3 regions of the Bacillus sp. EA-CB0995 genome follow, and region 1 is predicted to be linked to each of the others. Evidence: riboswitches for the same ligand, from Rfam matches in the RefSeq annotation. Region 1 holds a riboswitch; each other region holds the start of a gene.

Region 1 (10,619 bases):
AACCAGCTCAAAATAAAGAAGAAAAAGGAACGGTTTCTGAGAAGCCTAAAGAACCTCCAACAGTTACAGCCATTGGAGATTCAATTATGATTGACATATCTCCATATTTGAAAAATACTTTTCCTAATATTAAGATCGATGCGAAGATTGGAAGACAAATGTCTGAAGCAACCGCCACGGTAGATAAAATGAAAAAAGAGGGTAATTTAGGAGAGTATGTAATTATCGGATTAGGTACAAATGGAGCATTTACTACTGAGCAAATCACATCATTGATTCAATCGATAGGTAATGAACGTAAAGTTATATTAATTAATACAAGAGTGCCGCGTCCATGGGAATCATTGGTGAATGAGAGATTAAAAGAAGCAGCGAAGAATTTCTCAAATGTCACACTAGTCGATTGGTATTCAGCAAGTGCTGGGAAGCAGGAATATTTTGAACCAGATGGAGTCCATTTGACGAAAACAGGGGCAGAGGCATACGCTTCACTTGTAGTGAAGGAGATTAAGTAGGTAAAACACTCGTTTTGACTTTAAAGTGGTTTTTGGATGAGTAGGAAAAAGCGCTATTCTTTTTTACAGAAAGAATAGCGCTTTTTGTATTAATACCACCATTTTTCCTGCGGCAGTAACACAACATTTACATGAAAGTTTTGCGAAAACCAATCATACATTAGCGTCTTTTTCACTAAAAACTCAGACGCAGAATGAGAGACCCCAATAAGTGACATATTTGTATGCGGGATATACTCTTTCATGATGGCATATTTCTTTTTGCCATATTCATTATCAATATGACAATGCACCTCTCCAGTAATATAAGCTTGTGCGCCTTTTTCCTCTGCTTCTTGCATCATACTTACTTTATCACCGCATCCTGCGACGATGGCGATTTTCGAAATATGAGAACGTTCTTGTCCTTCAAAGTCCACATACGGAATATCAAAAATACTTTTTGCTTTTTCGATTAATGCATTTGTATGTATTGGGGCAATTTCACAAATCAACCCGTCGTCTTCAGCAAAGCTTTCAATGACTGACGCATGCAGTGCTTTGGCGATAGCGATATTTGTACCATATGCTTTGTGACGATCCATTGGCACATGACATGTGTACACGGATAATCCTTTTTCTTTTATGGCCCGTAAATAATGTTCTGGAATAGGAACGAATCCGCGCCCTGGTAAGCCTTGCGGGTCTCCGCATTCCATGACAAGAGGATGGTGCATAAATAATAAATCTCCAGCTTTTCCTTCATCAAGAAATCTATCTAGCACCTCATTTGTTGGAAAGACAGCTAGAAATACGTTACGAACAGTATCTTCTCCTTTTAGCATGAGCCCGTTAAAATATGTAACAAAATCATTTTCAAAGAAATCTTGCCATGGAAACGAAATAGGATCGTAAACAGCTGGAATAAAACGACTAAATCCAGGGTCTATTCCATGCTTATGAACTGCAAATAAAGTATCTAATTTATGTTGTATGTCTTGGAGTGTTGGCATGATGAACTCCTCCTTTGGAAAATATATGAATTTTATTATATATTTGAATGAATTTTCTGTATATACAAATCAGATCAGTTTATGAAAAAGAATGCTACAATAGGATAATCGTTATATATGTAGGAGGAAAAACAATGAATGTTACAGTGACAGAAGCGGCATATGCAAAAATAAAAGAAATGATTCCAAGTGAGGCAAAATATATAAAATTATTTTATGATAACGAAGGATGCGGCTGTGTGATGAGTGGGATTATTGACTTAGTTGCTGTATCTGAAAAAGATGAGCGCGATGTAGAGATTTCATCAAACAAATTTCAGTTTATTGCAGATCGAACGAAGCTCGTTTTTATGGATGATAACTTGATTGTTGATTTTCAGGAATCAGGAGGAAACTTTCAATTAAAAAGCCCAAGTCAATATTATAATCCGAATATGAAACTGCATGTTCGGGTGTAATGAATAAAATAAAAAAGAAGAAAGCGGATTAAACTTGCTTTCTTCTTTTTTATTTTGCTGCTTGTATACGTTAAGATTTAGGGAAGACAAAGAAGATAGGTGAAGGAAAGAAGGAATTTTAACATGTCTCTTGAAATTTAATGAGGTAAAGGATTAGATATAGTGGGGGAAATGTATGAAAAGATGGGGAATTGAATTACTGCTTTTCTGTGTTGTTATCATATGGGGAATCAATTATACAATCGGAAAATACGGTCTTGTAGAATTAACAGCAATCCAATTTACAGCAATGCGCATGGTTACTGCTGCACCACTTTTATTATTGTTGGCGTTTTACATAGAAAAATCGCTTTATATTGCATGGAAAGATGTTGTCAGGCTTACTTTCGTTAGTATGGTGGGGATTACGCTGTATCAAACGCTGTTCATGGAGACGATTCAACATACGTCTGCAACTAATGCGTCACTATTAATTTCGATTTCTCCCATTTTTACAACGATGTTTGCTGTATTCTTGAAAGAAGAACAGCTTTCATCACGTAAACTCATTGGATCGGTCATTGCGTGTATAGGAGCAGCACTTGTATTACTTGCAGGCCGTTCACTTGTGCAATCTTTTTATGGCAATGCAATTGGACTCATTGCTTCGATTTGCTGGGGATTATATCCTGTCTTAGCAGGGCCGCTTATGAAGAAATATTCAGCCCTGCGCGTAACGGCCTGGGCGGCAGCGATTGGTGCAGCGCCACTTGTATTAGTAAGCGGTTGGCGAATTGTTCAGCTGCCTTTTGAGATTCAGCACGGCAGTACATGGTTTTCGTTATTATATTCGATTTTCTTCGTTACTGTATTTGGTCTTGTCATGTGGTACGTTGGGATTCAAAAAATTGGTGCATCTCATACGATGGTGTATATGTACGTTACACCGTTTGTAGCAGTTTTATTTGCGGCAATATGGGCGAGAGAGCAGCTATCTTTACAACAAATGATAGGTGGAATTGTTATTTTTGTTGGTTTGTGGCTTGTAAAATCTAAAAAAGCTAATCAAACATTACTCGTAAAAGAAAATATATCAAAATAAGAAAGCAGATCAAATCTGCTTTCTTATTTTTTTATTTTAGGTAAGAAAATAAGATACAAAATAGCTGTAATAAATGGAATCCAGTTGAGGAAAGGTAAGCGGAAAAAGCTAATAAGAATCATACCTGTGAGAAGAACGCTGAGGACCGCATAAAAAATACTATGCTTAGGTGTGTACCAATATAATGTTAAGCCAACAAGAGCTGGGATAACAAAATGAATAAGAGCGATTAAAAAGAAGAGCAATGGAAGTCCCTCCTTTACCGTGTACTTATATATTATATCCATATTTTGTAAGGTTGATAGCTGATTTTTTAGAAATCGTCAAAAATGTTTGCAAATAGGAAAGAGGCTTACGAAATGAATCGTAGGCCTCTTTTATATGTAAGCATGTGCTATCACAAGAAAACGTGGGCTTTGTCGGTGAGTACTTGTTTTCTTGCAATAACAACATACTTATTCACATGATTTAGGATATTTCAAAGTAAAGTCGGGTTTAAGCGATTGGACCGCCAAGTTTTACAATTGTTTCAGAAACGTTATCAAATTTCTTGAAGTTTTCTTTGAACTTATTCGCAAGCTCAGTTGCTTTTGCTTTGTAAGCTTCTTTATCAGTCCATGTTTGTTCTGGCATTAATACTTCATCAGGTACACCAGGAACATGAAGTGGTACTTCAAGACCAAAGATATCATGTTTCGCTGTTTCAGCGCTATCTAACTCGCCGTTTAATGCAGCTTGCACCATTGCGCGTGTATGACCTAAGTTCATACGTTTTCCAACGCCGTATTCGCCGCCAGTCCAGCCAGTGTTCACTAAGAATACTTTAGCATCGTGCTTCTCGACTTTTTCTCCAAGCATTTCTGCATAGCGAGATGCATCAAGCGGTAAGAATGGAGAACCGAAGCATGTTGAGAATGTTGCTTGCGGTGAAGTAATACCGCGCTCAGTTCCTGCCAGTTTACTCGTGTAACCACTTAAGAAATGGTACATAGCTTGCTCTTTCGTTAATTTGCTGATTGGAGGCAATACGCCAAATGCATCAGCAGTTAAGAAAATGATTGTATTTGGATGACCTGCAACGCTAGGTAATACGATGTTATCAATTGCATCAATTGGATAAGCTGCACGTGTATTTTCTGTTAATGCAGTGTCATCATAATTTGCAATGCGTGTATGATCATCAAGCACAACGTTTTCTAAAACAGAGCCGAATTTAATCGCATCAAAGATTTGTGGCTCTTTCTCGCGAGATAAGTTCACACATTTTGCATAGCAACCGCCTTCAATATTGAATACACCGTTATCAGACCAACCATGCTCGTCATCACCAATTAATTTGCGGTTTGGATCAGCAGATAATGTTGTTTTACCTGTTCCAGATAAACCGAAGAATAAAGCGACATCGCCTTCTTCACCTACGTTTGCAGAGCAGTGCATAGAAAAAATATCTTGTTCTGGAAGTAAGTAGTTCATGATAGAGAAGATTGATTTTTTCATTTCACCAGCGTACTCTGTACCGCCGATTAACACGATACGCTTTTCAAATGAAACGATAATAAATGTTTCTGAGTTCGTGCCGTCAACTTCTGGATCTGCTTTAAAGTTTGGTGCAGATACAATTGTGAACTGTGAATCATGATTTTTTAATTCTTCCTCAGTTGGGCGAATGAATAATTGATGTGCGAATAAGTTATGCCATGCATATTCATTAATAACTTGAAGAGGAAGACGGTAGTTGCGGTCTGCTCCTGCAAATCCTTTAAATACGAATAGTTCTTCTTTTTCTTTTAAGTATTCTAATACTTTTGTATATAATTTATTAAAATGCTCTTCAGAAATCGGTTGGTTTACCGAACCCCAAGCGATTTTGTCCGTAACAGATGCTTCGTCTACAATAAATTTATCTTTCGGAGAACGTCCTGTATATTTTCCTGTTGAAACAGAAACAGCGCCAGTAGAAGTTAATCGTCCTTCATTTCTCATTAATACTTTTTCCGTTAATTGTGGAACGCTCAATTGAACCTGTGCATTGCTTCCGTTTAATAACTCATGTAATCCAATTTGGACATTCACAGTACTCATATTTTATATACCATCCTTTGTTTAATTTATAAATATTCTCGTAATCCCCATTAAGAGTATAACACAATCATATAAATAATGTATACTATTTATTTATTTTTGTTTGTGTTATTATATTATTTTTTTCCATAAATTTCTGTCGTTAAAAACTTATAGGAATATGTGTATATGGATTGACAAATGAAAAGCATTTCTTTAGTATAGTTGAGGACGGATACTCTCTTATCCCGAGCTGGCGGAGGGACAGGCCCGATGAAGCCCGGCAACCTCACTTGTATGTACGACAAGTTCAAGTGAATAGGTGCTTAAACCTGTGCGAGATGTAATGTCTCGAGCGATAAGAGCGAAGGGCAAAAAGCAGTATGCAAGTAGCGAATACAACCTTTCCTCTATATATAGGAAAGGTTTTTATTTTGCGCTTGTGGGAGAATACATGAATGTCGCAGTTTGTGGCAAATTAAGGATGAGTTCCGTACAATATATACATTTACTGTCGGGAGGTTTACCACATGACAAAAAAACGTCATCTGTTCACATCTGAGTCTGTAACTGAAGGACATCCAGATAAAATTAGTGACCAAATTTCTGATTCAATTTTAGATGCAATCTTAGCAAAAGATGCAAACGCACGTGTAGCTTGTGAAACAACAGTAACAACTGGTTTAGTATTGGTAGCAGGAGAAATTACGACTTCTACTTATGTAGATATTCCAAAAATCGTTCGTGAAACAATTAAAGGAATTGGTTATACTCGTGCAAAATACGGTTTCGATTCAGAAACTTGTGCAGTTTTAACATCTATCGATGAGCAGTCTGCTGACATCGCAATGGGTGTTGACAAAGCGTTAGAAGCACGCGAAGGTCAAATGACTGACGAAGAGATCGAAGCAATCGGTGCAGGCGACCAAGGTTTAATGTTTGGTTTCGCATGTAATGAAACAAAAGAATTAATGCCGCTTCCAATCTCTCTTGCTCATAAATTAGCTCGTCGTTTAACAGAAGTTCGTAAAGATGATACATTACCATACTTACGTCCAGACGGTAAAACACAAGTAACAGTTGAGTACGATGAAAACGGTAAGCCAGTTCGCGTTGATACAATTGTAATTTCTACGCAACATCACCCAGAGATTACTTGGGAACAAATCGATCGCAACTTAAAAGAATTTGTAATTAAACCAGTTGTACCAGCTGAGTTAATCGATGAAGAAACAAAATTCTTCATTAACCCAACTGGCCGCTTCGTTATCGGTGGACCACAAGGGGATGCTGGCTTAACAGGTCGTAAAATTATCGTAGATACTTACGGTGGATACGCTCGTCACGGCGGCGGTGCATTCTCTGGTAAGGATGCAACAAAAGTTGACCGCTCTGCAGCATACGCAGCTCGTTACGTTGCGAAAAACATCGTAGCAGCAGGTCTTGCTGACAAAGCAGAAGTACAACTTGCATACGCAATCGGCGTAGCGAAACCAGTATCTATCTCTGTTGATACATTCGGCACTGGAAAAGTATCTGAAGAAGTATTAGTAGAACTAATCCGCAGCAACTTCGATCTTCGCCCAGCTGGTATCATCAAAATGCTAGACTTACGTCGCCCAATTTACAAACAAACAGCAGCATACGGCCACTTCGGACGTACTGATGTAGATCTTTCTTGGGAGCGTACAGACAAAGCTGAAGCTTTAAAAGAGCAAGCTGGTCTATAATATAGGAAGAAAAAAGCTTTGCACACACGTGCAAGGCTTTTTTTATTTAATTACTTTCCTGTTTTTCTAACTTCCCAACGCAGGAAGTACAATACACTTCTCCGCCTAGTTCAATATACTTTTGAATATTTGTTATGCCGCTTGGCGGATATTGCATGTAAATCCAAGAACGTTCGTGTACCGCAATTTCCTTTCCGCATGATGTACACATAGCTGATTTTTTACCGAACATCAATTATTGCCCCCTCTGTGAACGGGATTTTCCGAAGCAGTATGCACTGCAAAGTAAAAAGATTGTTGCACATCCAAAACCGCCAATGACTGCGTAAGGTACAGCGTCTTTTAGTGCCATGCCGGCGCTAATGGAAGCGACGAAAAGTAAGATAAATAGTGTCGTTAATTTTCGCATTGTATCCATATGAAATTCCTCCCTTTTGAAAATCCCTATATTTCTATTATAAGGAAGAATTCGGAAGTGAGATATTTTTTCTATAAAAATGTGTGACATGCCGCACATTTTTTTGTTGCTGCATCATATATGATAAAATTTAGATAGTTCAGAAGAAGGAGCGAATGACAATGAGCGTCACAGAACATAAAAAACAAGCACCGGCACAGGTTCGTTGTAAAATCATAACGATTTCGGATACACGTACAGAAGAAACAGATAAAAGCGGACAGTTATTAAAAGAGTTATTAATAGAAGCAAATCATCAAGTAACGGCTTATGAAATTGTAAAAGACGATAAAGAAAGTATTCAGCAAGCTGTGTTAGCAGGCTGCCAGCAAGAAGATGTAGATGTTGTGTTAACAAACGGCGGTACAGGAATTACAAAACGTGATGTCACAATTGAAGCAGTGGAAGCGTTGCTTGATAAAGAAATTGTAGGCTTTGGAGAACTATTTCGGATGATTAGTTATTTAGAAGATATCGGAAGCGCGGCGATGTTAAGCAGGGCAATTGGCGGGACAATTGGACGGAAAGTTGTCTTTTCTATGCCAGGATCAACAGGTGCGGTTCGCCTTGCGATGAAGAAATTAATTTTACCAGAGCTTGGACACATTACATTTGAGTTGCATCGCCAGTGAAAATTGCAGGAATTGTATTAGCCGGCGGACAGTCCAGTCGTTTTGGAGAACCGAAAGCATTAGTAACTTGGTGCGGAAAAACATTTATTGAACATAGTATAGAAGCATTGAAAGAAGTTGTTACAGACATTGTTGTGATTAGCCATCCAGCGATTACAAATGAGCTCTCGCATATACTGTATGTACCAGTTGTAGAAGATATTGCGCTGTATAAAGGAAACGGTCCGCTTGCCGGTTTATTAACAGGCATGGAATTTGTAGATGCAGATTGGTATATTGTTGCACCGTGTGACACACCAAATATTTCGAAAGCATGGGCGATGACATTCATCGAACGAGCAGACGAAACATATGAAGCAATTGTTCCACTAGTTGAAGGACGGAAACAACCACTTTTAGCGCTATATCATCACAAGGTAAAAGGAAAAATAGAACAGTTATTAAAAGAAGGTAAGAGAAGTATGCAGGGGCTATTATCTCAGTGTAATGTCCAGTATGTGACGGCAGAAGAATCACAGCTGTCGAAAGAGTTATTTCTTAATGTGAATACAAAAGAAGAATATAGCCAATTACAGAATAGGAAGTGAATGGGGAAGGGGAGAAGCTATCATGGAGAACGAATTACTGAAAATATTTGATGATCATAGAAATCCAATAGGAGTAGCAACCCGTGAAGAGGTACATAAACTGGGGCATTGGCATGAGACGTTTCAGTGTTGGTTTATAAGTAGAGAAAACGGAGTAGATTATGTTCACTTTCAAATTCGTAGTGAGACAAAAAAGGATTATCCGAATCTGTTAGACATTACAGCTGCTGGGCATATATTGGCACACGAAACGGTATATGATGGAATCCGAGAGGTGAAGGAAGAAGTAGGGATTGATGTCTCGTTTGATGAATTAGTGTCATTAGGTATTATCGATTATTGCGTTACAATAGGAGATTTTATTGATAAAGAATTAGCTCACGTTTTTTTATATGAAAATAAAAAACCAATGGATGAATATAAGCTGCAAATAGAAGAAGTATCAGGCATTGTTAAAACTGAATTTAATAGTTTCTCTGAACTTTGGTTAGGAGAAATGAATGAAATTACAGTGGAAGGATTCGAAGTGAATGAAGCCGGGGAAAAAGTTTTAATCCATAAGGCTGTAGATAAAAGTAACTTTGTTCAGCATGAACATTCGTATTATGAGAGCATTATAAGGTTGATGAGAGAGAATATGAAATCGTTAGGGAGTACTGAAGCGTAAAGCGAATGACTAAACATCAGTGGGGGATGAAGAAAAGCCCCACTGATGGAAGTTTTACGTTATATAGGTATCTAAATCATCAAGCCCATAATAAGAGTATTATAATAAACACCATTTATATACGTATCTTGTTGTAATAATCCTTCTTCCTTAAAGCCAACTTTCTTATATAATTCTATTGCTCTAGCATTATCTTCTCTCGTTACGAGATGTATTCTCTTCGTAGTCCCATTTAATTTTGCCCACTCGATAAGCTCGTCCATCAGTATTCTACCTAAACCGAATCCGCAGTACTCTTCTGCAATTACGATCCCTAGTGTTCCTACGTGTTTTGTTCTAGCTTTTGGACTCGAGGTAATAGATGCGATGCTTATGATTTCATCATCCATTGTTGCTAGTAAGATGATGGAACTATTATCTGCTCCAGTAGATTCTATGAATTTTTCATAATCATTTAAAGACATACTGAACTCATTTTTCCCGAATGAAAGAAAATCAGTTTCGCCGCCGACTACATTATAAAAATCAATCATAGATTGAGCGTCTTTTTGTAAAGCCTCTCTTATAATTACTTCTTTTCCGTTTCTTAAACATATTGTTTTCATATTTCTCAACTTCTTTCGAATTAGTTAAGTTCATCATAATATTAATGTTTGAATTTGAATAGCGTAAAATTTATCCCGCATTAACGGGCAGTAAGACCTCCACCTCAAGATTCAAAGAGAGACGAGGAAGATAGGTGAGGGATAACTGCCCGTAAAATCCCCACTGATGGAAGTTTCACTTTATGTATGCTACAAGTGAAATGAATATAAAAAGAAGAGGACTTCTCCTCTTCTTTTCAAATAGTTGGTCTGTTATTTCCGTTAAGAGACACACATAAAGTTTCTAATTTGTGCATACCGATAGCTTACTTTTCGTCGACGTCCTGATTGCCAAATATATCCGGATACTCCGTTTTGTCTAACTTCAGTTGTATAAAACCAAAAATCTCTACCAAAAGGTCCTTGTCCTCTTAAACCAATAAATCCCCATCTACCTAAACAATTACACATCGCTGATCGTATTTGAAACGCTTGTATAGGAGAAGAAAATGCTGCTGGTGCTGCTGGTGCTTGTGCCGGTGGTGGGGTTGTTGGAGCATCTTCAGCATCGTCGGGACGATAGACATCATCGTCGATTTCCCTTGTGTCCTCGAATGGTTGATAACCTGGTTGTGGATAATCTGGGTGTTGATAATACGGCTGTTGATTATAATTTACATGCGGAAAGTACATTGGCTGATTATTCATGAAAAAATCACCTCATTTTTTTTAATACGCACTTAAAATATGAGTATGTTGCATGATTCTGATATGAAGCTTATTTATGGCCCAAATTACTTTCAGCAGTACAAATTATATGAACAAATTGGATCCAAGGCATTATCTTTTACTGGT
Region 2 (10,619 bases), 700 kb from region 1:
GCATCGCAATATTTGTCATATCTCCAACGAAGTATAGAAGTAGTACTGTGACTAGATAGCACAATATTGCGATAAAGCTTCCAGATAAATTCAACGAAAATCCCTCACTTGTTATCAATTTGTTACTATTGTATCATAATTGTAACAAAAAAGCATCTTTAGAGTACAGTCTGCTATTCCTAGGTAGTAATCCCCTCTTAATATTTAGAGAGAAGTGAAGAAGATAGATGGAGAATAACTGCTGTCACGTGCCTGATTGGTGAAAGCTTTCCATTAGTGAGGAATGAAAAAACCTCCATTAGTGGAGGTTTCATTTTATTTTGCCCATTCTGCTACTTGTTCTACGCTCATGCGTGGTGCTGGGTGACCTTCTAATGTAGATTCCCCAATTGTAATTAACATAATTGGAAGGTAGCGAGAAGACACGTTAAACTCTTCCATTAATGCTTGCGGGTTAAAACCTCCAATTGCACATGTGTCCCAACCAGTTGCTTTTGCTGCAAGCATAAGTTGCATTGCTGCTAAAGATGCATTAGAGAATGCAGCATCACGTGGGTATTGTTCACGTTGATATGCACCTTCAATATTTTGTCCCAAACGATTTTTTGCTTCTTCTTGCATAAGTCCTTGTTCTACAAGTGGACCGTATACAGCATCAACATTTTTATATGCTTCTAAGTCACCTAATATAGCGACAACTGCAGATGCATCAAGAATTTGTTGTTGATTATATGCAATTGGATGTAAGCGGCGTTGTACATCTTCTCCTTGGAATACAAGGAATTTCCAGTGTTGTAAATTCCATGCTGATGGTGCTTGGCCAGCAGCTTTTAAAATATCATATAGTTCCTCTTTTGAAATCTCTTTTTCAGGGTTGAAAGCACGATTAGATGTACGTTCGTATAAAACAGTAAAGAAATCTTGCTGTGTCATCATAATTCCTCCAAGCTTTGTTTCTATTTGTAAATGAGTTGAATATAAAAATGTTCTTAACTTACATTTTGTAAGTGGATACTGTAAAAGGATATAATATATGCAGTTCTATTGTCAAGTGTTTTAAAAAAGATATGAATAAAAGAAGATATTCGCACAAACGTCTCACTTATTGTTGTCATACAATAAAAAGATGATACAGGGCTTCAAAAGGTTTATGTAACGTGAAACTGCCATGTGATGGTTTGTTGAACAAATCAAGTTCTTATAAGTGATGAACTCTATCGTAAGGGATTCTTAAGCTTGTAAGAATGGGATAAATGAAGTGAGTGAAAACCTAGTGGTGAACATTCTGCATTTTTTATTGGAACATACAGTTTTTCAAAATGTATTACAAGATCTCGATGTGAATGTATTGTATATTGAAGAAGGTCATAATCAACAACATACAGTTGCAACATTAAAGCCAAAGTGCTTGTTTTTGGCACATAGTTTTAAGGACGGGAAAATATTGTTTGAAAAAGTTCAACCACAAATCGTAATTATATACATTTCTCATTCTTCTCAAGTTGAATTTGTAAAAGAATTATTTACTTCAGATATTTCTTTTATCATTGTATGGAGTGAACAAGTTACATCTCAACTTGTTGACCTTATTAAACTTGGGGTACGAAACATTGTGTTACCTCCAATTACGCCACAATCTATACTTTCTGAAGTGCAAAAGAGTTTGTATGAATTGTCATTGTTAAAACAAGTTATATTACAACAAGAACTACTTCAAATGATATTTGATTTTCAGAATGATTTGTTGTTTATTGTAGAAGATGATGAAATTATAGATTGCAATACAAATTTTTTACGTTTCTTCGGATATGAAGATCTCATGTCATATCATGAGCATCACATGACATTTGCTGAACATTTTGCAGAGGAGAATGGGTATTATATTGCAGAAAATGATACAATGTGGATTGATGATTGCTTAATGAAATCAAGAAAAATCAAAATGTATAATGAGGCTGAAGAAGCAACTGTGTTTTTGTTACGTATTGCTCCTTTGCCGGATGATGTAACGAGATTCATCGTTACATGTACAGATATTACAGAGTTAGAAGAAGAGTATAAAGAACAAGAGCGCTTAGCAACAATTGATTCCTTAACAAATATTTATAATCGGTTGAAGTTTCAAAGACTATTTTCACAAGGCTGGGAAACTGCTATACGAATGAGCCAATCATTTGCTCTGATTTTATTTGATCTTGATGATTTCAAAAAAGTAAATGACACATATGGTCATGATTTTGGAGATTTAGCATTGGTACAACTAGCGGAACTTGTGACAGCAAAATTACAGCCGCATCATGTTTTTGCACGGTGGAGCGAAGAAGAATTTATTATTTTTTTGTCTCATACAACAGAAAAAGAAGCATTTCAAATTGCGGAATCGCTTCGATTTTTTATCGAAACAAAAAAATTTTCTGGAATTTCAAATATCACAGCAAGCTTTGGTGTTTCTGCATACGAAAATGGAATTACGAAAGAAATATTGATGCATCGAGCGGATGTTGCATTATATGAAGCGAAGAACAAGGGGAAAAATCAAGTATGCTTATATAGAAAAAAATGTAACATATTTTCGCAACAAATTGTTGCGATTTTTTTTATTGTCGGATAATGGTGAAGGGAGGAACAATTATTTAAGATGCGATGGAGGATTTTTAGAAATGAAGACGTTATGGAGTGCAATTATTTTTTTCTTTCTATTATATTAGTTGGGAGCTATTTCTTTTTTAAAGTACCTGCTAAAAAAGAAGCAAAGTCAATAAAAACAATACCCTCTACTGATACAATAAAAGAAAGAGAAAAAGAAATTGATTATACGGCTGTTGCACAAAAACTAGAACAATATTTAAAAGATAAACAATTTAATGGCTCGGTTCTCGTTTCGTATCAAGGCCGTACAATATTAGATAAAGGGTATGGCTATGCGGATGTACAAAAACAAATTGAAAATACGCCGCAAACAAAATATCGAATTGGTTCTATTACAAAAACGACAATTGCGGTGTCGATTCTACAGTTGCAAGAACAAGGAAAAATAAATATACAGGATAACGTGAATAAATATATTCCTTCTTTTCCTGCTAATAAAAATATTACGTTGTACCATTTATTAACGCATACATCGGGACTCCCTGATCATGGAAAAGGGAAAGTCAATGCGGCATCCCGTCTTAATTTAGTGACATGGATTGGACAACAGTCAACTGCTTTTCAACCTGGAAGTGGCTGGTTATATTCAGATTATAATTATATGTTGCTAGCTTATATTCTAGAAAAAAACTCGGGACAATCTGTAGCACAATACGTTACAGATCATATCTTTATTCCCGCGGGAATGACAGAGTCAGGTATGGGAGAGACACCAGCAGGAGATGTGAATTTTTCAAAAGGATATAAAAAGAAAGAGAATGAACTTGTGCTAGCGCCTAAATTAGCAATGAATTGGTTATATGGATGCGGAGAGATGTATACAACGGTGCATGATATGAAAAAGTTAGATGAAGCAATTATGACAGGGAAGCTTATCTCTGCTGAAAGCTTAAAATTAATGCTAACACCATCTTCAGAAAAAAATATGCATTTAGCTTATATATATATCCAGATTATTATCATAATCATGGTGTACTTTCGGGATGGAATACATTTAACAATTTTAATTGGGATAAACAATTATTTGTAATTGAATTCTCAAATGTGCAAAATGGAATTGATGATGAGTTTAATAATGAATTTCGTAAACTTGTGAGTGATTTATTAGAGAAAAGGGGATGAGAAGATGAAGCAGAAGCAGATATTGCCACCAGCTTCTATTGGTTTTGTTGGTACAGGTGTTATGGGAAAAAGTATGGTGCGTCATTTATTAAAAGCTGGTTATACTGTTTATGTATATAATCGTACAAAAGAAAAAACAGCAGCTTTGATTGAAGAAGGTGCGTACTGGTGTGATTCTCCTAAGGAAATTGCAAGAACAGTAGATGTTGTAATGACTATGGTTGGTTATCCACATGATGTGGAAGAAGTATACTTTGGTGCAGAGGGGATTCTTACTCATGCAGAACGAGGGACGATTACAATTGACTTTACAACATCAACACCAACTCTTGCGAAACGTATTTATGAAGAAGGGAAGAACAAGGGAATTCATGTATTAGATGCCCCCGTATCGGGCGGAGATATCGGAGCAAAAGAAGGAAGCCTTGCGATTATGATCGGTGGGGATGAAGAAGTATATGAAGCATGCTTGCCGTTATTTGAATTGTTAGGTAAAAACATTATATTGCAAGGAAATGCAGGTAGTGGCCAACATACAAAAATGTGCAACCAAATTGCGATTGCATCTAATATGCTTGGTGTATGTGAAGCACTTGCTTATGCAAAAAAGGCAGGTTTACATCCAGAAAAAGTGTTACAAAGTATTTCTACTGGTGCAGCAGGTAGCTGGTCATTAAGTAATTTAGCACCGCGCATGTTACAAGGTGATTTTGAACCAGGATTTTACGTGAAACATTTTATTAAGGATATGAAAATTGCGTTAGCAGAAGCAGAACAACTTGGGTTATCTGCGCCTGGCTTAGCTCTTGCGCGAGAATTATATGAACAATTGATGCAAGACGGTGAAGAAAATAGCGGAACACAGGCATTATATAAACGATACATAAAGGAGTGAGTGTATGGGTTTAGAGAAATTTGATAATATCATTGATACGGTACAGCGCGCAGAAACAATTTATATTAATGATAAGCAACTGGCTGCGTTTAAAAAGAAGTATAGTTTTGAACCGGTATTTGAATATGGTAGAGATGAAACAAGTCGTTATGTCATTCGAACAACGAAAGAAATGCTAGAAGAGATGGAATTTTATTTAGCGTTAAAGTACGAACGTGATCTCATTGATTTATATATGAATGCAGAAGTAGACGGGAAATTTTATGTTTCGGTTAGTTATGGAGAGGATGCACTTCATTTACAGGAGCTATTTCAATTTTTAGAAGAAAATAAATAAAAAAGTCCTCATATGAGGACTTTTTTATTTAGGAAAGACCTGTTGCTCGGCGTGCTTTTTCAATTGGAAAGGGAATGACTTCACCCATTCTAGTTCGAGTAAATCGTTTTGTGCGAGAATGACGTAATATATATAGTGCAAACAGTAAACAAACAGGAATTGCACCATATAAACCAAAGAATAAAGCGCTTACAGAAGATGCGACAAAACCAATCATACCAACTTCTAATTCCTCCATAATAGCTCCCACAACAGCAGGTATAGACCCGCAAACGACACCGAAAAGAATGGCTAAAATTAACTCCATATATTCCCTTCCTCCTTTTTACAATTCCACTTGTTTTTTCTATTATTTGTATTATAACACATTTTAAACAGAATATTCAGAAAAAGTTCACAAAATGTTCATAAAATTGTAAAAAATTATTCAACAAAAAATGCAGGTTTATCTCCTGAATAGAGATAAACCTGTCTATAGGAGGATGTATATATGTAGAGTGAATAAAAGGAAGAAAAAGGGGAATCCATTCCTTTTATTCAACGTACTACCTTAGTAAATAGGAACCCAACCTTCAGTTGTCACAAAAATACGAATTGCGACAACTTGACGATCATCTTGAAGTGTAAAGTAATGTCTCGTGTTTTCAGGAACCGAAATTAAATCGCCTGGTTCAAGTTCAATATCAAAGAAACGACCGTCTTTTCCTTGAATGGCAAAAATGCCATGTCCGCTAACAATAAAGCGAACCTCATCATCAATATGATGGTGCTCTTGTTTAAAGTTTACTAACAATTCATCTAGATTCGGTGTTGCATGAGAAAGTGAGATGACATCGCTCGCTTGATAGCCGCGGCGCTTAGAAACATCAGCAATTTCTTCTGCGAATACTTCTAAAATTTCTTTCTTATTTTCATTAGTTAATGCATAGTTTTCTTGTAAATGAACAGGAAGTTTTGTAATATCCCATTTCTCATACAAAACATCTTCATCTTGTAAAAACTGTTGTACTTCTATTTCTTTTTCAATATGAGTGTTAACTTCATGAATACGAATTTGCACCATGTTGAATGCCTCCTTTAATTGATAATAGTTTAATATGAAATTGGAATAGAAACTCGTATGCTTCTAATCTCTTTTTTGTATCAAAGCTATCTTTTCCCCATACTGTAATACCATGATTGCGAATTAAAATAGCTCCTGCATCTTCGCGAATATGATTGCGGAATTGCTCACCTAACGTTGGAATATGAGCGTAATTTTCAATGATTGGAATACGAATAGAAGCTCCTTCTTCCCAAATATTGAGTGCTTTAATAATTTCTTGATTACAGAACACAACTTCTTTTTCGTGTACATTTGTAATGACATTGTTATCGGTTGTATGAACGTGCAAGACGCATGCAGCGTTTGTATGATTATAAATGTGAGTGTGCAACAATGTTTCTGCAGAAGGACGTAAATCTGTTTCTAAAACAGGATTACCATTTTGATCAACTAACAGAAAGTCATCTGGTGTTGTTTTTGTTTTATCTCTTCCGCTTGCTGTAATGAGAAAGGTAAGTGGATTGTCACTCACTTTTATTGAAATATTTCCACTTGTTGCTGGAAACCAGTTCCGGTCGGTTAATTCTTTTTTCAGTTCACTCAGTTCTTGCCATTGACGAAATAGTTGTTTCACTTTATCACCTCCAACAATTGCTTCACTTCGCTTTGTATATCGTGAAATGTTTCAAACGGTGTATAAGAAATGTGATGTTCTTTACATTTTGTAATAAGAAAGTCACGAGCAAATACCTTGTCAGCAAGCTTTGCTGCTTGTAAATCTGTAATAGAATCACCAATTATGATTTTAAAATCATTTTGTGAACTTAAATTGCGAATAAGTGTTGATTTACAAAGACCACATTCATTTTCGCAATGCTCATCACATGGATATGGCCAGTTTACTTGAACTGTTTTACCCGAAAAATCAGTTGCATTACAGTAAATTTGATTAGAATCTATAAGTTCTTCAAGAAGAGGATAAACGAAAAAGTCCATTCCTCCTGATATAATATGAAGTGAGATGTTCTTTGTTTGGACAAACTGTACGAATTCTTCAAAACCAGAACGAATGACAGCAGTCTTTTTTATGAAAGTTGTAATCTCATTTTGTAAACTTGTAGGTAATAGAGAAAAAAGTTTTCCAACACCTTCTTGAATAGAAAGTTCTTGTGATAAAATTTTTTGTTTAATTGTTTCCGCTTCTGGTGGTGCAAACTTTTCCATAATGGCAACAATATTATCGTTATTTGTAATTGTGCCATCGAAATCGCAAAAAATTTGAATACTCATGCCTTCACCTCTCCAGAAGGATTGCCCCATAAACGCAAGGCGGATTGTAAATTAGGATCATTAACCTCATGAAGAGGCATGTTTGTTAGCGTTGCATCGATGGCAGATCGAAACGCTTTTCCGCCTCCCTGTGCGCCAGAAGGGTGCCCGTGAATACCCCCACCAGCATTAATGACACATTGTCCACCAAAATCACGAATAAGAAGAGGAACAAGTCCTGGATGAATCCCAGCAGATGGAACTGGAAAGCTGCGTTTAAATGGTTCGTTTTCATCTGTAAGCGCTTTTGATAAATAAAGTGCCTCTTCTTTTTTAAAGCGACAGTTCCATAAGGTGATGGAAATAGTGAGAAATCTGCACCTGCATAGCGAAGTAACTTACCAAGTAATAAGGATGAGGAAAATCCGTATAATTCAGATGCTATGTAAGAACCGCTTATTGCTGGATGTGCCATGATTGGGATAGAAATATCATCGTCTTCAGCTAATGCTTGTAAAACATCAAGTCCATAAGCAAATACATTGAAGAGTAATACATCAGCTCCGGCTGCAACTGCTTGTTTTGCTTTTTCTTTTAAATCATAAGTCCGTCCAGATAAATTAACAGCATATAACGTCTTATGACCATATGTTTCGTATACGGACTGCAATACTTCTTTTCCGGCTCGAATACGTTCAGAAAGTGGTGTTAACGGATTATCAAATAAAATTTCATCATCTTTTACAATGTCTACACCACCGCTTGCTTGGTCGCGAAGCTGTGTTTTTAAATAACCGATATTACGGCCAATCATTCCTTTAAAAATACTCATGAGAAGAGGGCGATCGTGAGCATTCAAGGTGTTTCGTATTCCATCGATACCAAATTTAGGACCTGGAAAACATTTTTTTATATCATCAGAAAATGTCAAATCAATTAATTTAATTTCTCCATCCAGTGATAGCTTTCCGAAAACAGTTGTAAAAATCGCTGGTAAGTCGGTACTAAAGTTAGCAGATGGATAATGAATTTTAATAAGACCGCGTTTTACTTTTTTATCAAGGTATATATTTATTTTTTCATTATCTTCTAATTCTTCTACGCTAATGACTGAGCCTTTATGTTGTTTTAATTGTTCTTGTAGTAATTGGGGTAAGTGTGTCCATGAACCAACTGTTAAGCCGAGGGCGATTTGCTCTGCCTTTTGAATTAAATTTTGAGAATCATCATGAATTAAATATGTCGCTGTTATTCCGCTCATTTTCATAACCTCCTAGTTGAATAAAAAAACCTCTCAGCTAAGGAGAGGTTTTTACAACCAGCTCCTTATCTGTCAGCTTAATGCTGCGAGAATTAGCACCGTGCCTATATAAAATAGGTCGGTTGCCGGGTTTCATCGGGCTCGTCCCTCCACCTGCTCTTGATAAGAAGTATTCGGAAATGTTTTAATTTTTTTGATAACTGAATTCTGACAGAGAATTTTTATGTTGTCAATGATTTTTTGAAAATTTTTAATTGATCAATTCTATGGACCGCTTCGCGAAGTCGTTCTTCTGTATGTAATAAACCAACGCGAATGTAACCTTCCCCATGTGTACCAAAGCCGACACCTGGTGCAACGGCAACATGAGCTTGCTCTAATAATACATCAGCAAATTGTTCTGAAGTATACCCATCTGGAACAGGCAGCCATGCAAAAAAGATCCTTTTGGTGCAACCACATTCCAACCGATAGAATGACAGGTAGTAATCAAAGCATTTCTTCGAGATTCATAGCGTTCAACTAGTTCATCTACGCAAGTTTGCGGACTTAATAACGCTTGGCGAGCAGCTTCTTGCACGGCACCAAAAATACTGACATACATATGATCCTGTAATAAGTTGATTGCTTCAATGACACTTTCATTCCCAACAGCAAACGCAATGCGCCACCCTGCCATATTATATGTTTTTGATAATGTATAAATTTCAATGCCAACATCTTTTGCTCCATCAACTTGTAAGAAACTAATTGGCTTTTTAGCATCAAAGCCAATGGCACCATACGCGAAATCATGACAAACTAAAATGTCATGTTTGTTTGCAAACGATATAGTTTTCTCGAAGAATTTTGTTGTTGCAATGGCTCCTGTTGGATTGTTCGGATAGTTTAAAAACATTAATTTTGCTTGTTCAGCAGTTTGGGAATCAATCTTTGTATAATCAGGTAAAAAATGATTTTCTGCTAATAATGGCATTGTTGCAAGTTTTGCTTTCGCTAAGGCAACACCTGATAAATAATCTGGATAGCCAGGATCAGGAACGAGAATTGTATCGCCTGGATTTGTAAAACAAAGCGGTAATTCAACTAATCCAGCTTTTCCACCAAATAAAACAGCTACTTCGGTTTTGGGATTTAACTGTACATCGTATTCACGCTCATAAAACGTAGCGACAGCTTCTTTTAAGCTTTCATGCCCGCGAAATGGCGGATATTTATGATGAATTGGTTGTTCTGCTGCACGCTGTAGCGCTGCTACGATATGCGCTGGCGTTGGCTGATCTGGATTTCCTTGTCCTAAGTTAATAATATCATGACCAGCTTGCACGGCTTTGTTGACTTTTGTGACGAGCGAAGCAAAAAATTGTGTTGGTAATGATGTTAATGACTCAGAAGATTGAAAACGTTTCATACTTTCCACCTCTTTTGAAAGTTGTTACAATTCTAGTGACAAATAATATAATCTTTCCAACTTTTTGTAAAGAAAAAATAAAAGGGAGTAGGGAGAAATCAATGAAAATTGCTTGTATTCAAATGGATATTACTTTTGGGAATGTAGAAAAAAATATAGAACATGCCGAAAAAAATAAACGAAGCGATGAAGGAAAAGCCAGACGTTATTGTATTACCAGAGTTATGGACAACAGGGTATGATTTGGAACGTCTTCCTGAAATTGCTGACCCAGATGGGAAATACACGAAACAATTATTATCAAAGTGGGGTAAGCAAAATTGTGTGAATATTGTTGGAGGATCGATTGCTAAGCAGACAGAGAAAGGTGTTACAAATACAATGTATATTAGTAATCGAAGCGGGAAAATTGTGGCTGAATATAGTAAAGTGCACTTGTTTCAACTGATGGATGAGCATAAATATTTAATTGCTGGAAATAAAACGGGTCACTTTATATTAGATGATACGTCGTGTGCAGGAACAATTTGTTATGATATTCGTTTTCCAGAGTGGGTACGCGTTCATGCTGCACAGGGGGCAACAGTATTATTCGTTGTAGCCGAGTGGCCACTTGTTCGCTTAGCGCAT
Region 3 (10,619 bases), 2.0 Mb from region 1:
CGTTTCCACAATAACTTCAGCTTGAATCGGCTCCTCATAAGGAGAATCAATTCCCGTAAATTGCTTAATATCCCCGCTTCTTGCTTTTTTATAAAGTCCTTTCGGATCACGTTTTTCACATTCTTCAATTGGACACTTTACGAATACTTCTACAAACTCACCTTGTTCTAATATGTCACGCACTTGCTGACGATCTTCTCGAAACGGTGAAATAAATGCTGTTAATACAATCGTTCCGTTATCAACAAATAATTTCGCTACTTCACCAATGCGACGAATATTTTCTGTACGATCCTCTTCTGAAAATCCTAAATCTTTATTTAAACTGTGACGAATATTATCTCCGTCTAACACATAATTACCAATATTCTTATCAAATAACTTGCGAGCTACTGCATTTGCCACCGTTGATTTACCAGAAGCTGACAACCCTGTAAACCAAAGAACAAAGCTATGATTTTTGTTTTGCTTTCGGCGTTCTTCCTTTGAAACAGATGCCGTATGCCAAGTAATATTTGTTCCCATCTTTTTCTCTCCTTACTTTGTCACAACTTCTTTTTGCAAACCACGAATTAAGACTTCTACGACTTCTTTACGGCTAAATGTACTTGGTGGCAGTTCTCCATTTCGCAAGAGCTCTCTTACCTTTGTACCTGATAAAATGACATGATCTTCCTTTTCGTGCGGACATGTTTTCGTTGATGCCATTCCCTCACATTTCGCACAATAAAAACTATGTTCAAAAAAAGAGGTGTAATTCCTAATTCTTCTATTGTAAAGTTCGTAAAAATTTCCTGCGCTTCATACGTGCCATAATAATTTCCAACACCAGCGTGATCACGGCCGACAATAAAATGCGTACACCCAAAGTTTCTTCTTACAAGTGCATGAAAAATCGCTTCACGCGGCCCAGCATATCGCATCGCTGCTGGAAATACTGCTAAAAAGACACGATCTTTTGGATAGTAGTTTTCTAGAAGTACTTCGTAACTTTCCATTCGAACATCAGCTGGAATGTCATCTGATTTCGTTTCTCCAACAAGCGGGTTTAAAAACAGGCCGTCAACAATTTCAAGCGCTACTTTTTGAATATATTCATGCGCGCGATGAACTGGATTTCTTGTTTGAAAACCAACGATTGTTTTCCAATTACGCCGCGCAAACTCTGCTCGTGTTTCATTTGGATCTAAATGATAAGTGGAAAATTTTTCTTTTTCAATCCGTTTCACAAGCGTAATTGGTCCTCCCACGTATATATCCGGACGATCGTATAATTTTTTAACACCCGGATGTGCTTCTTCTACCGTTTTATAGACAAGTAACGCCTCCTTTTCTTTATCAGGCGCATAAATCTCTTGAACTTGAATCACACCGTAAGTTACACCTTCTTTTACAAGCCGAACTTCTTCCCCCACTTTTAATTCCTTCGCTTTTTCTTCTGTTATAGGTAATGTAATTGGAATGCTCCATACATCTCCATCTGCTAATCGCATTGTTTCTACTACTGACACATAATCGTTCTTTCCTAAAAAGCCAGTAAGTGGGCTATATCCACCGATCGCAATGAGTTCTAAATCACTTAATGCGATTCCATCTAACTCAATTTCTTTTACGATATGTGCTGTTTCATATGTTTCATCAATTCGATTGACTAATATTTTTGTATCACTCATTTTCTTTTTCTCCTTCTATATCAAGTATTAACGAATAGTAGTCTTCATTGATAATGAAGACCACATTCTGTTTTCAACTTCCCGGCCCAGCGCCCATCTCGCGAATCTCCACCCTCTTGTACCTGCACGGTACATGTTTCACATCCGATGCTCGGATACCCAATATCATGGAGTGGGTTGTACGGCAAATTATGCTTGTATACATAGCGCCATACTTCTTTCCAAGTCCAATGAATAAGCGGACAAATTTTAACAGATTGAAAGCGATGATCTCGATTGACAAACTGCGTATGTTTTCGCGTTTCAGACTGTTCTCTTCTTAAGCCTGATATCCATGCCTTCCTACCTGTTAGCGCTTCTTCTAACGGCTTAATTTTCCTTAATTGACAACAAAGGTTTGGATTATGTTCCCATAATTTCTCACCATACTCTTTTGCTTGTTCCTCAAGTGTAAGTGCCGGCTGCTTTTCAATAATATTCAACTTAGGAAATCGTTCCCTGACTTTTTTGATCAAGTCATATGTTTCTTGAAAATGAACATTTGTATCTAAAAATACAATCTTTGCAGATGGATTTACTTGGTTAATCACGTGCAATAAAACCATTCCTTCTATCCCAAAGCTGCATGCATAAACAATATCGTCCTCATAATGTTCATACGCCCAGCGTACTGCTGCCAAAGCGCCTTTCGTTTCATCATCTTCCTGAAATGAAACAAAATTATCTTGCCACGTTTCGTACGTTAACATCGTTGTCCCCCCTCATAACACCCATATAAAAAGGCGGCCTTAACCTATAGAAATAGATTAGGGCCGCCTCTAGTTTTTCTAGTCAGCGTGCTTATTTTAAGCGTACTTTTTCACTTTTTTCAAGCTGAATCACTTTACCATCTTGCACAACAATTGTAATAGAACCATATTTCATATCAGTAAGCATAGATTGAATCTGACTTGCTACTTCTTCAAATTGTCCGCGCACTCCCACGAACAGCCCCCCTTTTTCATAAAAAAATCTTTCCCATTTCGAAAAGACTGTTCCGGTAACGTATCTACCTTATCTTCCAAAATGGATACCATTTTGCTGGAAGTAGCACCTTACTCCTATAAAGTAGGTTGCCGGGCTTCTTCGGGCCAGTTCCCTCCGCCACTCTTGATAAGAATTATATTTGTATTTTATCACAATTCTGATTTTTTTCAATCCTAGTTTTCCGATAAATTTTATGTTTTTTTGACAAAGAAGGAGTTGTTCACCTAAACAACTCCCACTTCAGCTAAGTAAGGACGCAGTCACACAAGTTCCTTTACACGTATGCGATCGTTCTCAATAATATTTTCATACGATTCTCTCTCCACAACAACTTGTGATTTTCCGTTTTTTGCAAACACAACTGCTGGGCGACGAATACGGTTATAATTATTTGCCATCGAATAACCATATGCCCCTGTACAAGAAATAGCTAAGAGATCACAAGAAACAACTTTTGGAAGCTCTACATCCCAAATGAGCATATCCCCACTTTCACAACATTTTCCCGCAATTGAAACAACCTCTTCGGCAGATTCATTCGCACGATTTGCTAGCAATGCTTCATAACGAGCTCCATAAAGTGCTGGACGAAGATTATCTGTCATACCTCCATCAACCGATACATATTTACGGATACCCGGAATATCTTTAATCGCTCCAACTGTATACAACGTTGTTCCTGCATCTCCAACAATACTACGGCCTGGTTCTACCCAAATTTCTGGAAGGGGGTATTCGCATACTGTAAACTGCTCACGTACCGCATCCGTCACAGCTTTCACATATTCACCAAGAGCAAGAGGTGTGTCCCCTTCCGTATAGCGAATTCCAAAACCGCCTCCTACATTTAATACTGGGGCTACATAGTTCATTTCTTTTCTCACTGTTTCCAAGAAGTTGCGAAGCACTTCAATTGCACGAATAAATCCTGCCGTCTCAAAAATTTGCGATCCGATATGAGAATGAATTCCTAATACACGATAGTTTGATTTTTCTAATGCACTTTTTACCGCTTGTGATGCATGCCCTGTTGAAATACCGAAACCAAACTTAGAATCATCTTGACCTGTTGTAATATATTCATGTGTATGCGCTTCTACTCCCGGCGTCACACGCAGCAAGATATTCACAACTTGCCCGTATTCTTTCGCTAAATCATGCAATACCTCTAGTTCAAAAAAATTATCTACAACAAAGCAGCCAATATTAGCTTCTAATGCCATTCTTATTTCTTCTTCTGTTTTATTATTACCATGAAAATGGATGCGCTCTGCTGGAAATCTCGCTTGCAACGCCGTATATAGTTCTCCGCTAGACACAACATCTAGTGACATATTTTCTTCGGCAGCTAACCTGCACATTTCCATGCACAAGAACGCTTTGCTTGCATATGCTACTTGATAAGAGAACCCACTTTCCCTAAAAGCACGATGAAATGCACGACATTTCTCTCGAATTGCTGCTTCATCGTAAACATAAAGTGGTGTCCCATATGCTCTTGTAAGTTCAGTAGCATCGCATCCTCCAATTTCTAAGTGTCCTTGTTCATTAATGCGGCTTGTGCCGTGTAAATACATGTGAATTCCTCCCTTGTTTTCGCAAAACCCTCTATTACATTTCTTATTTATTACTATTATTCCTAATTTAGATAAACAAAAAACGCGCGGAACAATGTTCACACGCGTTTCTTATTAGAAGAATTTATGTCGAAAAAATAAACGTATTGTTATTTTCTCAAATAAGAAACCGCATCAAACATCTCCTAATAGCTCTCCATAAGCAAAATACTTATGACAGTACTACATTTATTCAATGCAGTCCCAATATATGAATGAAGTGGTCATTCATATATTTCGGCGATAACCCCTTTCAACCTATGATCATGAATACCACTTTATTTCCCATAGTTTACTTTTGATTACCGCGGCCTCTACCTTCGAGTGTAGATGAGGTAAGTCTATTTAATTTTCAAGCATCTTTTTGTTGCTATTAACAATATCAAATGACTAATTTATTTGTCAAACACTTTTTTCAAATCGGTTTACGGCAATTAATTTTCGTATCATCTGGTAAGCGCTTTACATCTATATTTTTCGCAGTCCATTCACCACTATCATTTTCAAACGTAATCGTTACTTTTTCAAATGGCGGAAGCTTTCTCCCACCTGTTCCTGGCTCATATTTAATCATTTCGATAGATGTCCGAAACAAATATGTACCGCTGTACATTTTTTCATACTAACAATTTTAGGGCACTCATACGGCTTTTGTTTTCCATAATGTTTTTGAATTGCTTCATTTATTCTCGGAAACAGCACGGAATAAAGTGCATCTTCTAGTAATAATGGCTCATGCTCAGCAGAGAAAGAAGCTGGATTTCCAAGTAAAATGAAACAACTTAATATAAAACAACATATTTTCTTCATAGTACTCCTCCATCTATCAATCAATGCTTTTATTTTATCCTTCTCTTCTTTTTCTATCCAATTGTTAGAAAATCATCCACAATTTCACTATGTTTTTATATAATAGTACACATAGTAAAAAACATATAAATATGTAGCCTGTCATATACATAAAAGAGGCGGTTACTTGTAGGTAGTAGGAGGAGCCCGTTATGATACAACGTTTGTTTCCAAAAGTACGATTTGCTCTCGTGGCTGTCGTCTTATTGTGGATCAAAACATATATTGTATACAAATTAGCTTTTGATATGAAAATTGATAACGCTTTCGAACAAATTATGTTGTTCTTTAATCCATTAGCTTCATTATTATTTTTTTCGGTTTCGCTTTATTAGCAACAAAACATCGAAACCGAATCATTATCAGTATTAGTATCGTGCTATCCTTTATTTTATTTGGCAATGCTATGTTTTACGGATTTTACAATGATTTTGTAACATTCCCTGTATTATTTCAAACAAATAATATGGCTGATTTAGGGACAAGTATTAAAGAACTATTTACATATAAAACACTTCTTTTATTTGCTGATGTAATTATTTTAGCCATTTTATCTCGTAAATTCCCTAATTTTTGTGATACTACTCCTCTATCTCGGCAAGAGAAACGAACATTTTTTAGCGGTGTAACAGCAGCATTAGCTTTGCAAATGGTTGTTTCAGTTATTTATAAACCACAACTTTTTTCACATTCATTTGATCGCCAAACGGTTGTGAAAAATCTTGGTTTGTATACTTATCATGTTTATGATATTGCACTGCAATCGAAATCTTCTGCTCAGCGTGTTTTTGCAAGCGGAGATAGCTTTTCTGAAATTGATAACTACGTAAAAACAAAGGATAGACAAGAAAACAAAGAATTGTTCGGCGTGGCAAAAGGTAAAAATGTTATTTTAATTTCAATGGAGTCCACACAAAGTTTTGTCATCAATCAAAAAATAAATGGAAAAGAAATTACACCATTTTTAAATGACTTCATTAAAGACAGCTATTATTTCGATAACTTTTATCATCAAACTGGACAAGGGAAAACATCGGATGCCGAGTTTATTATTGAAAACTCCTTATACCCGCTTGATCGTGGCTCTGTTTTCTTTACACATGCTAATAATGAATATACAGCCACACCAGAACAACTCAAAAAATATGGATATTACTCTGCTGTATTTCATTCAAATGATAAAACATTTTGGAATCGTGATTTGATGTATCCTGCACTCGGATATGATCGTTATTTTAATTTACAAGACTATACAGGTACAGAACAAATGTCTGTTGGTTGGGGATTAAAAGATAAAGAATTCTTTGAACAATCTATTTCAAAATTAAAATCTTTACCACAGCCGTTCTATACGAAATTCATTACATTAACAAATCATTTTCCTTTTTTGCTACAACCGGAGGATCAATCCATTGATGAATACAATTCAGAAAGCGGCGTTGTAAATCGTTATTTTCCAACTGTACGTTATACAGATGAAGCACTAAAACATTTTATTGAACAATTAAAAAAGAAAGCTTATATGACAATTCTATTATCATTATCTACGGAGATCATTATGGTATTTCTGAAAATCATAATGCTGCTATGGCACAATTTGTTGGAAAAGAAACACTTACTCCTTTTGATATGATGCAGCTGCAAAGGGTACCGCTTATCATACATATTCCTGGTCAGAAAGGAAAAATCATTTCAAAAGTTTCTGGACAAATTGATGTAAAACCGACGCTTCTTCATTTACTCGGTGTGAAAACAAACAACTCTATTGAATTTGGCACAGATTTATTTGAAACAAACGATGAACCACTTGTGGTTATGCGTGACGGTAGTTTCGTAACAAATGATTATATGTATACAAAAAATGTATGCTATAACAAAAAAACTGGTGAGCCAGCTGATATTAACATTTGTCAACCATATATCGAAAAGGCAAAAACAGAATTGAATTACTCTGATAAACTCATTTACGGTGATTTGTTACGATTTGACCCGCATAATAAATATAAGACTGGTACGATGATAACGAAATTTGAATAAGGTGAAATTTTAATCAGATAGGGGTTTTCCATCCTCCACCTAGTTTCTTTGTTTTCTCTAAATATTGATGTGGTTGTAGGTCTTACTTCCTATTGATACAGAATAACGAACTAACCTCGAATTGTGACAATTCGGGGTTTATTTTTAACGTAATATGTCCTTTATTTCTCCAAAAAGCAGGTTGTATTATATACTTTATTCATTCCAACAACATAATGGATTTCCTTGATTAATACTTCCGGTTTTACAACAAATGAAAATCCGATGAAATCTTTCTCAAAACGAAGAATTTTTTCATACTAGCACAGGAAATTTATGTTATGATAAAAAGGATAAACTTTCATAAACTAATCAAGAATCTATAAAAGAAAGCAAGGGATCAGATTTTGTACAGAGCAGCCATTCCAAACTTATTTACGCTCGGAAATTTATATAGTGGATTTCTATCCATCGGCTACGCTTCATTAGGATACTACAAATCAGCGGCAATTTTAGTTTTAATCGGAATGATGCTAGATAGCCTTGATGGGAGAATCGCACGCTTACTTCGTGTCGATTCACAACTCGGAAAAGAACTTGATTCATTAGCAGACGTAGTTACATTTGGTGCTGCACCCGCTGTATTGATGTATTACACATCCTTCTCTAATTACGGTATTATCGGATTATACATAGCAGGACTTTTCCCTCTATTTGGAGCATACAGATTAGCTCGCTTCAATGTCACACCATCATCAACATCAATGAAATACTTTACTGGTGTACCAATTACAGCTGCAGGCGGTATCGTTGCCTTCTTAACGTTATTTTCACATGTGATTCCCAAAATAGTACTTATTACAGTATTCGTGGCATTTGCATTTCTTATGGTTAGTCGTATTCGTATTCCAAGCATGAAAGATGTACCCATTCCAAAATATAGTATTATCGTAACACTCTTTTTAATTGGGATTATTTATACGATGTATAAAACGAGCTTTGGTAATATTTCAATTTTTCTATTCATTGCTATTCCACTCTATATTTTGTTTATGCTGTCACAATTTCTTAGACAACGACCGGCACAAAAGAAGCGAGCAAACAAATAGTAAAAAAGAATCCTTCCTATCATAAGGAAGGATTCTTTTTTATCCGCATTAACAGCTGTAAGAGCCCGATTCGATTGGGCGGGCTGTACACAAATAATAAAGTTGTTATAAAAATTTTCAAGACTTAAATCGTAAAAAGTCATAAAAAATAAGGGGTGATACATATTATACATGACTAATATGTATCATCCCTTTTACTTTTTGTTTCATAATCGCGCCCGATAGTTGAAGAATGAAATTAAAACTTTTCCCTAGGTGATCTGTTCTCAAATTTAGCTGTCTGTGCAAAATTTAGACCATTAGCGAGCCACGAAAACCCCTGGCAGCATAGTAGGATTCTGCTCCATTGTGATACACGAAGACGTGACCGAAGCGACGATCGCAAAAAAGTGCACCGCCGAGTTCTCTAATATCAGTGGGTGTTTGCACCCAGCTCGACGTTTTCATATCAAAATTTTCAAGTTTCTGCAACGCTCGATATTGTTCTTCAGTCAAAAGTTCTATGCCCATAAAAGTTGCCATATCAATAGCGTTATTTTCAGGTTTATGTTTTTCTCTTGACTCTAGCGCTTCACGGTCGTAACAAACACTTCTGCGGCCTTTAGGACTTTCCGCTGAACAATCACAAAAAATGTATTCGTCCTTCTTTTTATCATAACCAACAACATCCGGTTCACCGCCAGTTCTTTCCATTTCATTGAGCGACCACAGTTTTTCAGTATTTGCATCCAGCTTTACTTGGACTTTAGCCCATTCAAGACCTTTATGGCGGTTCATGTTTTTCTCAAAACGGGCTTTCAATACTCTGAGTAATTCTTCACTTTGTTCTTGTGACAACTCCTTTTTATCACTGATTTTATTTCTCTTTGTCATGTTAGTTCCCCCTTATTGTTTTTACTCATAATGGTTTAAGTATAACTATCTATTTGTTTTATATTGAACTATCCCCACCTAAAATCCTAACGGACTTTTGAGGAAGGGGATTCCCAAAAGGGACAACTAAGACAAAATGCTTAGTAGACCATACCCATTCAACAAGGTATAGTTTTTCTGCTTTCAAACTTAGACAAACCTTTTACTTCCAAGTCTGTAAGAGCCCCTGGAGGAAAAAGTTCGTTCACAGAACGAATCTTGTTATGGTTCGAAAGCTCCATCTGATAGAATGTGTGAGCACGCAAATCAGACAGGATGCCAGACAGCCACTTCCATTGCGCCCAATGATGCAGACCTACCATCTTCTCCGGTAGTAGTGAATACAAAATTGGTGGAAGTTTTTCTTTAAATCCCATTGCTCTTCTAGCAATGACATAAGAAGCTGTTTGGTGAATGCTGATACTAAAACGTTTCATATATTTGATTTTACCAATTTGAGAAGTGTACGCTGGATTTATCTCAAATACTGCTACACCCATCTTCTCAGCACGGCTTTGAATAGCTGAAATCATCTTTTTGTAAGCAAACATGCTTATCATCATGTTTGCTTTTTTATTACCATAAGGGTTCTTAACCTTTGCTTTTGTTGTGTTTAATTTTTCTACAACAATCGGTTTGTTTGCTTTTACAGCAATATCAACCAATGCAATGGCTTCTGCTTCCATAATTTTAGTAATTTGTTCTGATGTTTTACCTAAAATATCAAAAGATAATACACCCGTTTTTATGAGTTGTCCTTGTTTATTGATGTTTGACCAAGCAAAGTGGTCAAAATTACAGTCTACTCCAATGACACCATCGGATTTGCTGAAGTTTTTATTTTGGTTCTCTTCAATATCTATTAAACATTTAAAAATGTAGTAATCTCCGTGGTCTTCAATTGCCCAACTGATTGGTTTTCCTACATTCTTTTTATCTTTGCAATTCCATTGATTTTGAACAGCTGCATTCACTTGTTCTTGTCCATACGGAAATGCAAGGTTCGGAATTTCAACTACAACACCGTTTGGTGTTGTAAAGTGTAAAGATTGTGATTCTGTATTGTATGTAAATACAAAGTTTCCTGATTTCGCGTCTTTTCGACCTGAAATCAACATTTGACTGTAACGAGCCTGTTCAAAATCCTGAACCCAAAGTGTATGATTTTGAACATACGTATCTACAGTATGTTGTGCTTTGAATCGTTTTTTACTCCCAAATACAACAGAAGAAACATTGTTTTTTAAACTATGAAGTAGTTTTTGTAGTCTATCTAACCGAAATTCAAGGCTACCTAAACGAGAACGAAGTGTTTGAATACGCACATTTAAATATTCATGTTCAAATTGATAGGCATGATAGTAAATATCCGTTCTCTTTTTAAATTGCACAACGAAATATCGTCCCATTTGTTGTTC

What was found. Region 1 has a riboswitch for S-adenosylmethionine ahead of metK (methionine adenosyltransferase). Riboswitches for the same ligand answer to the same signal wherever they lie in the genome.
Region 2: it holds a riboswitch for S-adenosylmethionine, as region 1 does, so the genes downstream of both, mtnW (2,3-diketo-5-methylthiopentyl-1-phosphate enolase) here and metK (methionine adenosyltransferase) in region 1, are expected to answer to the same signal.
Region 3: it holds a riboswitch for S-adenosylmethionine, as region 1 does, so the genes downstream of both, ACEWFJ_RS17570 (YezD family protein) here and metK (methionine adenosyltransferase) in region 1, are expected to answer to the same signal.

What each region holds. Positions count from the first base shown of each region.
Region 1 is NZ_CP169269.1:892,817-903,435, forward strand. Features, by position in the region: partial or broken gene ACEWFJ_RS04780 (acyltransferase family protein) at 1-515, shown strand, start outside; gene ACEWFJ_RS04785 (Nif3-like dinuclear metal center hexameric protein) at 605-1,507, opposite strand; gene ACEWFJ_RS04790 (iron-sulfur cluster biosynthesis family protein) at 1,642-1,965, shown strand; gene ACEWFJ_RS04795 (DMT family transporter) at 2,141-3,046, shown strand; gene ACEWFJ_RS04800 (hypothetical protein) at 3,070-3,291, opposite strand; gene pckA (phosphoenolpyruvate carboxykinase (ATP)) at 3,542-5,128, opposite strand; SAM riboswitch class I at 5,348-5,472, shown strand; gene metK (methionine adenosyltransferase) at 5,638-6,837, shown strand; gene ACEWFJ_RS04815 (hypothetical protein) at 6,884-7,069, opposite strand; gene ACEWFJ_RS04820 (hypothetical protein) at 7,073-7,255, opposite strand; gene ACEWFJ_RS04825 (MogA/MoaB family molybdenum cofactor biosynthesis protein) at 7,417-7,926, shown strand; gene mobA (molybdenum cofactor guanylyltransferase) at 7,923-8,513, shown strand; gene ACEWFJ_RS04835 (NUDIX hydrolase) at 8,536-9,180, shown strand; gene ACEWFJ_RS04840 (GNAT family N-acetyltransferase) at 9,252-9,785, opposite strand; gene ACEWFJ_RS04845 (hypothetical protein) at 10,047-10,472, opposite strand.
Region 2 is NZ_CP169269.1:1,591,750-1,602,368, forward strand. Features, by position in the region: gene ACEWFJ_RS08405 (hypothetical protein) at 1-94, opposite strand, end outside; gene ACEWFJ_RS08410 (nitroreductase family protein) at 316-933, opposite strand; gene ACEWFJ_RS08415 (sensor domain-containing diguanylate cyclase) at 1,277-2,611, shown strand; partial or broken gene ACEWFJ_RS08420 (serine hydrolase domain-containing protein) at 2,672-3,771, shown strand; gene ACEWFJ_RS08425 (NAD(P)-dependent oxidoreductase) at 3,776-4,666, shown strand; gene ACEWFJ_RS08430 (DUF3909 family protein) at 4,671-5,003, shown strand; gene ACEWFJ_RS08435 (hypothetical protein) at 5,032-5,310, opposite strand; gene ACEWFJ_RS08440 (cupin domain-containing protein) at 5,554-6,066, opposite strand; gene ACEWFJ_RS08445 (methylthioribulose 1-phosphate dehydratase) at 6,044-6,682, opposite strand; gene ACEWFJ_RS08450 (2-hydroxy-3-keto-5-methylthiopentenyl-1-phosphate phosphatase) at 6,679-7,338, opposite strand; gene ACEWFJ_RS08455 (RuBisCO large subunit C-terminal-like domain-containing protein) at 7,335-7,682, opposite strand; partial or broken gene mtnW (2,3-diketo-5-methylthiopentyl-1-phosphate enolase) at 7,637-8,584, opposite strand; SAM riboswitch class I at 8,641-8,747, opposite strand; partial or broken gene ACEWFJ_RS08465 (aminotransferase class I/II-fold pyridoxal phosphate-dependent enzyme) at 8,800-9,989, opposite strand; partial or broken gene ACEWFJ_RS08470 (carbon-nitrogen family hydrolase) at 10,004-10,619, shown strand, end outside.
Region 3 is NZ_CP169269.1:3,395,831-3,406,449, forward strand. Features, by position in the region: gene cysC (adenylyl-sulfate kinase) at 1-525, opposite strand, end outside; gene ACEWFJ_RS17555 (hypothetical protein) at 538-633, opposite strand; gene sat (sulfate adenylyltransferase) at 642-1,673, opposite strand; gene ACEWFJ_RS17565 (phosphoadenylyl-sulfate reductase) at 1,718-2,422, opposite strand; gene ACEWFJ_RS17570 (YezD family protein) at 2,514-2,657, opposite strand; SAM riboswitch class I at 2,724-2,832, opposite strand; gene lysA (diaminopimelate decarboxylase) at 2,960-4,276, opposite strand; lysine riboswitch at 4,458-4,640, opposite strand; partial or broken gene ACEWFJ_RS17580 (DUF3888 domain-containing protein) at 4,731-5,125, opposite strand; partial or broken gene ACEWFJ_RS17585 (LTA synthase family protein) at 5,317-7,201, shown strand; gene pssA (CDP-diacylglycerol--serine O-phosphatidyltransferase) at 7,588-8,289, shown strand; gene ACEWFJ_RS17595 (DUF4256 domain-containing protein) at 8,581-9,162, opposite strand; gene ACEWFJ_RS17600 (IS200/IS605 family accessory protein TnpB-related protein) at 9,321-10,619, opposite strand, start outside.